2 regions of the Mycobacterium sp. JS623 genome follow, and region 2 is predicted to be linked to the other one. Evidence: predicted binding sites of a transcription regulator. Region 2 holds the regulator's gene; the other holds the start of a gene.

Evidence for each region. The regulator LexA, encoded in region 2, represses DNA repair genes until DNA is damaged. The targets are predictions, from matches to a motif close to CGAACANNTGTTCG.
Region 1: MYCSM_RS23190 (HNH endonuclease signature motif containing protein) is a predicted target of LexA. The motif match lies at 2,144-2,157, and genes of this name have one in related genera.

Annotation. Positions count from the first base shown of each region.
Region 1 covers NC_019966.1:4,750,714-4,755,336, reverse strand. Annotated here, with positions in the region: gene MYCSM_RS23200 (adenylate/guanylate cyclase domain-containing protein) at 1-726, shown strand, start outside; gene MYCSM_RS23195 (glycosyltransferase) at 843-2,042, shown strand; gene MYCSM_RS23190 (HNH endonuclease signature motif containing protein) at 2,162-3,574, shown strand; gene MYCSM_RS23185 (heavy metal translocating P-type ATPase) at 3,575-4,623, opposite strand, start outside.
Region 2 covers NC_019966.1:2,527,625-2,532,247, forward strand. Annotated here, with positions in the region: gene MYCSM_RS12345 (LGFP repeat-containing protein) at 1-1,851, shown strand, start outside; gene lexA (transcriptional repressor LexA) at 1,848-2,555, opposite strand; gene MYCSM_RS12355 (LysM peptidoglycan-binding domain-containing protein) at 2,765-3,229, shown strand; gene nrdR (transcriptional regulator NrdR) at 3,390-3,854, shown strand; gene MYCSM_RS12365 (PhzF family phenazine biosynthesis protein) at 3,868-4,554, opposite strand; gene MYCSM_RS12370 (alpha/beta fold hydrolase) at 4,581-4,623, opposite strand, start outside.

The DNA of each region.
Region 1 (4,623 bases), 2.2 Mb from region 2:
TCGCGCGCAGCCGAGGTGATGCGATACGCCGCGCTCGCCTCGATTCTGGACCCATCCGGTTCGGAGCTGCAGCTCGCGAAGAACGCCGAAGCGTTGGTGCGTGAGATCGCTCCCATGCTCGGCCCGATGATTCAGGAAATGCTGCGCCTGCAGTTGCGGCACCTGATGGAGACAGAGGCGGTCACAGCAAGCGAAAGGGCCGAGGGGCAACGCCTGCCCGGCGCTCGCCTGGTCACCATCGCGTTCGCTGATCTCGTCGGCTTCACCCGTCTCGGCGAAGTCGTGCCGCCCGAAGACCTGGAGCGGCTGTCTCACCGGCTGGCCGACCTCGCCCGCGATGTGGCTGTTGCGCCGGTGCGGTTCATCAAGACGATCGGCGACGAGGTGATGTTGATCAGCCCGGAACCGGTTGCACTTCTGCAGGCCGTTCTGGACCTGGTCGACGCGACCGAGGGTGACGATGACCTCCCCCGTCTGCGCGCGGGTATCGCCACCGGGATGGCGGTGAGCCGGGCCGGGGACTGGTTCGGCAGTCCGGTGAACCTCGCCAGCCGTGTCACGGGCGCGGCGCGGCCCGGTTCGGTGTTGGTTTCCGAGCAGACCTACGAGGCGATCGCTGACGACGAACGGTTCACCTTTTCATTCGCGGGAGCGCGGCACCTGAAGGGCATCAAATCCGATGTCAAGCTGTTCCGTGCGCGAAGGGCCACAGCCGACAGCGACTGATTTCTAACCCCCTCCCACTCTCAATCTATAGCGCATGGGGGGGCTTGCGGCAAGACCCCGGTATTGCCGCAAAATCGCTGCCCGAAGCCAAAACTCGTGGAAATGGGGCAGCGAAAATGCGTGTGTTGTTGTCGACGTGGGGATCACGCGGAGACGTCGAACCGGTGCTGGCGCTCGCGGTGCGACTGCAGGAGCTTGGTGCGAAGGCCCGGGTTTGCGCGCCACCGGACTTCGCCGAACAATCGGCCCGCCTCGGCGTCGAGATGGTGCCAGCCGGTCAGTCGGTACGCGCGTTGGTGCACGGGAACAGCGGAAAGAAACCGTCGACCCCGGCGGACGCGCCACGGGTCGCGGCCGAGTTGGTCGCGGGGCATTTCGAGACGGTGGGCGCGGCGGCCGAGGGCTGTGACGTGGTGGTGGCGACGGGCTTGATGCCTGCCGGTGTCCGGTCGGTGGCCGAGAAGGTCGGCGCGCGCTATGTCTTGGTGGCATTCCATTCGGGTTCGTTTCCGTCACCGAATCAGAGGCCGTTGTCGCGGCCGGGCAAGCCGTTTCCGCCAGGCGAGACCGACAACAAGGTGCTGTGGGACATCGACGCCGAGCGGGTCAATGCGCTGTACGCGGAGCCGCTCAACGCCCATCGGGCGGCGATCGGGTTGCCGCCGGTCGACAACGTCCGCGATCACGTGTTCACGGACCGCCCGTGGCTGGCGACGGACCCGACGTTGGCGCCGTGGCCCGGTTCGCCGTATCTCGACGTCGTGCAGACCGGCGCATGGATCCTGCGTGACGAACGTCCGCTCCCTGCCGATTTGGAGAGATTCCTGGACGCGGGCGAACCGCCGGTATTCGTCAGCATGGGAAGCGTGCGCGCCCCCGAGGACGTCGCCCGGGTGGCAATCGAGGCGGTACGTGCGCATGGCCGTCGAGTGGTCATCGGTCGTGGATGGGCCGCCCTTGCGTTGATCGACGATGCAGACGATTGCTTTGTCGTTGGTGAGGTCAACCATCAGGCGCTGTTCGGCCGGATGGCTGCCGTCGTGCACCATGGCGGCGCGGGCACCACCACGACGACCGCTCTGGCCGGCGCGCCTCAGGTGGTGGTGCCTCAGATCGCGGATCAGCCGTACTGGGGTGAGCGCGTGGCCGATCTGGGAATCGGTGCGGCACATGAGGGTTCGACGCCAACCGTGGAATCGCTGTCGACTGCGCTCGAGACGGCGCTGGCTCCCGAGACCCGCGCACGGGCTCGCGATGTGGCGGGCATTGTCCGCACCGACGGCACGACGGTGGCCGCCAAACTGCTGATGGAGTGAGTGCGCAGTGTAGGCAGCGTCACCGACGAAAGTGGGCACTTATCCCCAGCGACGAATTGATCCACAGCCTGCGGGTGACCTGCGGCGTGTGGTCGCGTGATCGAACTAGTGTTCGAAGTATGTCGTCGGGTGCGGTGTCGGATCGCGAGGTGATTCTCGCGACGGTGGCGCGCTGGGAACGGGTCCAAGCCGAGATGGCGGGGCTGTCTTTTCGCGCGTTGACCGGACCCGAGGTGCTGGGCATCCAGAAGCGGCTCGAGGACGGGTATCGGCGCCAGCCCGCCGTCGATCACAAGTTGATTCATCAGCTCACTTCGCAGTGCACACCGACCGAGTTGGGCGCTACGTCGTGGGCCAAGGTGCTCTGCGCGGCGCTGCGGATCTCTGAGGGCGAAGCCAAGCGGCGGGTCACACAGGCCGGGTTGCTGGGGCCGCGCACCGCGTTGAGTGGTGAAGCGTTGCCCCCGGCGTTGCCGAATGTGGCTGCGGCCCAAGCGCGTGGTGAGCTCGGGCCCGAGCATGTGCAGATCATCGAGAAGTTCTTCAAAGCCCTGCCCAGCCACATTGACGGCCAGACCCGAGAATTGGCCGAGGCCGATTTGGCGGGTATTGCTACCGGGTTGGGGCCCACCCAGTTTCGTGCTGCTGCGGATCGGTTGGCGCTGCTGCTCAACCAGGACGGTGAGCTGGCCGATGACGCTGATCGGGCGCGGCGGCGATATTTCACCGTCGAAAAGCAAGGCGTCGATGGGTTGAGCCGCGTCCACGGTCTACTCGACCCCGAAGCCTGCGCGACGCTGGATGCGGTGTTCGCGAAATTGGCGGCGCCGGGGATGTGCAACCGCGACGACGAAAACCCATGTGTGGACGGCGAACCCAGTGATGAGGCGGTCCAAGCGGATGTGCGCTCGGCGGGGCAGCGGAACCACGATGCGCTGACCGCGATGGGTCGCTCGGTGTTGGCGTCGGGGGAGTTGGGTAAGCACAACGGGCTGCCGGCCACCATCATCGCGACGACCTCGCTGCAAGATCTGCAATCGGCTGCGGGTGCCGCGGTCACCGCAGGCGGCACGCTGCTGCCGATGCGCGACGTGATCCGGTTGGCCTCGCAGGCCCACCACTATCTGGTGATCTATGACAAGCACACCCGCGAACCGCTGTACTGCGGGCGCGCCAAACGGTTTGCGACGCCGGGGCAGCGCATTGTGCTGCACGCGCTTGAACGGGGCTGCACCCGGCCGGGTTGCACCGCGCCCGGTTATTGGTCCCAGGTTCACCATGTGGATGGCTGGGCCAACAACGGCAAGACCGACATCACCAAACTCACCCTGGCCTGCGGCCCGGACAACCGCCTCGTCGAAGCGGGCGGCTGGATCACCCGAAAACGCGAAGACGGCCGCACCGAATGGATCCCACCACCACACCTGGACACCGGACAATCGCGCGTCAACGATTACCACCACCCCGAGAAATACCTGGCGTCCGTAGGAGAAGACCGGGACGAAGAGGACGACTGCGAAGACGACCCGTAGCTATTGGGACGCGCTGAATCGGCGCAGCCGCAGGCTGTTGCTGACAACGAATACGGAGCTGAAAGCCATTGCAGCGCCGGCGATCATCGGGTTGAGCAGTCCAGCCGCGGCCAACGGCAGCGCCGCGATGTTGTATGCGAATGCCCAAAACAGGTTGCCCTTGATTGTCGACAACGTCTTACGTGACAACCGAATCGCGGTAGGCACAGCGCCTAGGTCGTCGCGGACCAAGGTCAGATCGCTCGCCTCGATCGCGACGTCGGCGCCCGTGCCCATCGAGAGGCCGAGATCCGCCTGGGCGAGCGCCGCAGCGTCGTTGACGCCGTCGCCCACCATTGCGACCACGCGCCCCTCGGTCTGCAGCCGTTTGACCGCCGACACTTTGTCTTCGGGCAGTGCCTCGGCGATCACCTCGTCGATCCCGACCTGCTTCGCAACGGTTCGGGCAGCGGCAGTGTTGTCTCCCGTCAGTAAGATCGGCATCAAGCCCAGCTGCCGCAACTCTCGGATGGCCTCGGCCGACGTCGGCTTGACGGCATCGGCGACAACGAGCACACCGCGCGCCCTCCCGTCCCAACCGACTGCCACCGGCGTCCGGCCATGAGATTCGGCCTCCTGCACGGCATTTGCAAGTTCGTCGGGCATATCGAGTAGTCGGCGTCGACCGATTAACACCGTGAGACCCTCAACGACGCCCTGTACGCCGAGTCCCTCGAGGCTCTTGAAGTCATCGACGCTCGGTAGGTCGCCGACCTTGTCGCGCGCACCGCCCGCGATCGCCTTGGCGATCGGATGCGCCGACGCATCCTCGAGCGCTCCGGCCAACCGCAACACCTCATCCGGTTGTTCACCATCAGGCGTGATCACGTCGAGCAGCGTCATCGTGCCGGTGGTCACCGTGCCCGTCTTGTCCAACACGATCGTGTCGATGCGGCGGGTCGACTCAAGCACTTCCGGCCCCTGGATCAAGATGCCCAGCTGTGCTCCGCGGCCCGTTCCGACCATCAGCGCGGTCGGTGTGGCCAGCCCCAGCGCACACGGGCAGGCGA
Region 2 (4,623 bases):
TTGCTGTGGCTCGCGCCCGCGGCCCTGGCTACGCCCCAGGACGACGCCGACGCGGCGATCACCGCGGCCTGGCAAGCCGCAGGGGGCGATACGGGCCCGCTCGGACCCAAGGATGGCGGCGTCTATCCGGCCGGCGACGGCTTCGGTCAGAACTTTCCCGGCGGCAAGATCTTCTTCACGCCGGCCACCGGTGCTCACGCCATGATGGGCGCGATTCTCGACAAGTACATGTCGCTCGGCGGCCCGGCGGACGGCGACCTTGGCTTCCCGACCATCGACGAAGGCGCAGGCAAGGCTCCCGACAGCCGAAACACCACGTTCAGCGCCCCCGACAACCCCGTCATCTTTTGGACGCCCGACACCGGCGCGCGGGTCGTTCGCGGTCCAATCAACGCCGCGTGGGACAAGTTGGGCGGATCAGCGGGCGCGCTCGGTGTGCCCAGCGACGACGAGACGTATCACGGCAACCTCATCACGCAGAAGTTCACCGGCGGTGAGGTGTCCTACGACAGGAAGTCCAAGGACTTCACGACGGTTCCGCCCGAGCTCGCCGGCGAGCTGACCGGGCTGCAATATTCGGAGGACCCGACATCGGCGATCAATACGGCCCGGCGCGCCGCCGGCGGACCCCTGGGCCCGCTGGGCGCTGCGCAAGGCGAGCCGTACAAGATCGGCACAGACGGCCTCGGCCAGAATTTCGCCGGCGGCAAGATCTTCTTCAGCCCCGCGACGGGAGCCAACGTCGTCACGGGACAGGTACTGGCGAAGTACGAAAGCGTCGGCGGGCCGCAGGGCGACCTGGGCCTACCGGCGTCCAGTGAGGGCGACGGCGGCCTGCCCAACAGCCGGATCACCACCTTCTCCGGCAAGGACCACCCGGTCATCTTCTGGACCCCCGATTACGGGGCCGTCATCGTGCGCGGCGCCATGAACGCCGCGTGGGACAAGCTGGGCGGCGCGGCGGGTTCGCTTGGCGCACCGATGGCCGACCAGACCGAGAACGGCGACGTGATCACGCAACGGTTCAGTGGCGGCGTGGTTTCGTGGGACCGGTCCAAGAACTCCTTCAGCACCGAGCCTGCGAATCTGGCCTCGCAGCTCGCCGGCTTGCAAGTGCCTGGGCAGGACGTGCCCAAGGCACCCGCCAGCCCGCAGGCCTCAGATACCAACGGCAAGAAGTGGTTTGCGTGGAGCTGGTGGTGGCTGCTTGCCATCATTCCGGTGGTGGTGTTGGCCGGGCTGGTAGCGGTGGCGGCAATACGCAACCGCCGAGGCCACGATGAGGGCGACATCTTCGATGACGGCGATGACGAATTCGGGTCGTCGTATCCCGGCGATCAATCGGCCGAGCAGTTCAGCGGTCGTTATGCGCACCAGGGGCTGGGCTCGCCACCGACGATGTCCGGTGACGAGCAGCATCACCAATCGCCGAGGAACGTATGGGGCGCGCCGCCCGAACCTCCCGAAGGCGCCGACGAGGATGACGACGATGACACCGCGCGCGAACGGGTAGCCACACCGGAAGCTGTTGCGCACCAAGACAATGACGAAGATCCCGACAAGGTCGACACGACGCCGACGCTGCTGCCGACCGGCATCGAACGCGATCCGTTGACCGACACAGGGCGCCACGCGCGGATCGAGATCGGCGAACCCGCGCCCAACGGCACGGCACTGCATCTGCCGCTCGACGATCCCAATGAGGCGCCCGCGGGCTACCCGATCAAGGCGGACACCAAGTCTGGGCTGTACTGGGCGCCAGGCACCACCCTCTACGACGACGCACGCGCCGAAATCTGGTTCGCCAGTGAGGAACTCGCTCGGACGAACGGATTCCTGCGAGCCAATTAGATCTTGCGGATCACGGTGACGACTTTGCCGAGCACAGCGGCGTCGTTGCCGGGGATGGGATCGAACGCCGGGTTGTGCGGCATGAGCCACACCTGACCGCGGGTGCGCTTGAACGTCTTGACCGTCGCTTCGCCGTCGATCATCGCCGCGACGATGTCCCCGTTGTCGGCCACGTTCTGCTGACGTACGACGACCCAGTCGCCGTCGCAGATGGCCGCATCGACCATCGAGTCGCCGACGACCTTGAGCAGGAACAGCGAACCCTCACCGACCAGTTCGCGGGGCAACGGGAAGACATCCTCGACCGCTTCTTCGGCCAGGATCGGCCCGCCCGCGGCGATACGGCCGAGCACGGGAACGAACGTGGGCTCCGGTAGCGCGTCGGAGCCCGCAACGTCGGTGGCGACGATCGACGTGAGGCCGTCGTCGGCACCGCGGACATCGACTGCGCGCGGGCGGTTGGGATCGCGCCGCAGGTAGCCCTTGCGCTCCAGGGTGCGTAGCTGATGGGCCACCGACGAAGTCGACGTCAGCCCGACCGCATCGCCGATCTCCCTGATGCTCGGCGGGTAGCCGCGACTGGTCACAGAGGCGCGGATGACATCGAGGATGGTGCGTTGACGCTCGGTTAGGGCGCTCTCGAGACCTCGGCGTCCGCCTGTGCTTTCCGTGCTGCCAGAACTGTCCGTGTCGTCGTCCTTCATGGCGCCGAATGTAGTCCGCGCTGACCCAATAATCAAACATGTGTTCGAGGCGTGTCGCATCGGAGCCGCCTGCCGGATCAGGTGGCAGAAATTTGTCGGTGGGCTGTCCTATCGTTTGGCAACAGTTCGATCACATGTTCTATAAATCGAACAAGTGAGCGATAGCATTCGAACACCAGAGCGAAAAGCCGGAACGGGAAGGCAAGCAGATGACGATCCTCGACACGCGACAGATCCAGGCGGATTCGGTGCTCAGGCCGGTGGTCAGGCCCGGTTCACGGCCGGCAGAGGCCAGGCGGCGGCCGCGGGCGAGCCGGCCCGACGCGGCGCCGATGCGGTACCGCGGTACCGGCGTGCTGATGTCGCGGGCCTCGCACCGCCGGCGCCCCATCACCCCGGCAACCACGGTGATGCTCGCCCTCATCGCGGCGGGTATCACGGTCTGGCTGGGCCTGGTCGCCCAGCTCGGTGGGGTGACCGGAGGCGATGCGCCGGTGCCCGCTCGGCTGGCCGTTGTGCAGGTCCAGACGGGGGAGACGCTGCAGCAGGTGGCGCACCGGGTGGCCCCCGACTCGCCTGTCGGCCAGGTCGTCGAGCGCATCCAGGAACTCAACCAGCTCGATTCGGTTGCGCTGCAAGCCGGTCAGACACTCATCGCTCCCATCGGCACCTGAATCCACCGTGAGCGGTGAAAGATATTGCCGCACAGCGCCTTCGGTAGCCGCTTCGGCGCTGGGTGCCCGAATCGCACCGACACTAGGCTCCGGCGGCGGCACGCAGGTACGCTCGAAGACGTTCGAGGTAGTTGTTTGTCGTCGCGGCGAAGGAGCGGAGATGCACTGTCCGTTCTGCCGTCACCCCGATTCCCGGGTGGTGGATTCCCGCGAAACCGACGAAGGCCAGGCGATCCGGCGACGCAGATCGTGTCCGGAGTGCGGTAAACGCTTCACCACTGTCGAGACCGCCGTGTTGGCGGTGGTCAAACGCAGCGGGGTCACCGAACCGTTCAGCCGCGAGAAGGTCGTCCGCGGCGTGCGACGCGCCTGCCAGGGCCGACAGGTCGACGACGACGCGTTGAACATGCTCGCCCAGCAGGTGGAAGACACGGTGCGGGCGACGGGTTCGCCTGAGGTGCCCAGCCAAGAGGTCGGGCTGGCGATCCTTGGCCCACTGCGCGAACTCGACGAGGTCGCGTATCTGCGGTTCGCCTCGGTTTATCGATCATTCCAGTCGGCCGAGGATTTCGAGCGCGAGATCGAGGCGCTGCGCGCTGCTCGTGAGGTCCCCGCGCAGAGTTGAGTCGCGGGCCGGCTCAGTCGATCTGCTTGGTTCCGTCGTTCACGACGCGACCGGCAATACGTACCCAACCCTCAGGGCTCCATTGGGTGTTGATCACCGAGCCCTTGCCCTGCACGATGGTCAGGTCGCGGCTGAGGTAGTCGGTGATCCGCACCGCCGCAGCTCCCGTCGCCTCGTCCTCGGGCACTCCGAGATTCGCGGCGAACATCCGCGATCGGATCGCACCGCGCTCGCGGTCGGTCCATGTCCACAAGTAATTCTGGATGTCGTCTGGGTAACCGTCGGGGTCGGCATCGAAGAGCTCATCGGCTGACTCGAGGTCATAGATGGCGAACTCCGGCGCCCACTCCGAGCGGGCGCTGATGGCGGTGACGTCGTCCTCGTAGGTGACCTGCACGATGCCCGCGGGCACCTGCAGGGTGTGGACCGGGACGCCGCGGTCGCGAAGCCACCACGACGCTCCGACCGTCGGATGCCCCGCAAACGGCAATTCGGTGGCAGGCGTAAAGATGCGCGCGTACGCGGTGTTGGCGCCGGACCTCGGCACATCGATGAATACCGTTTCGCTGTAACTCAATTGGGCAGCTATCCGTTGGCGCTGCCCGGGCGCTGCCTGGCTGGCGTCAACCACACCGAGGGGGTTGCCGAAGTTGCCGTCCTGGTCGGTGAAAACGCGCAACACTGTCACGTCGATGGCCATGTGGCCGATGCTACGTGGTCGCCAAATCAGGTGGCGCTGCGCTCGTCGGCGCCCATCGCGTCGAGCACT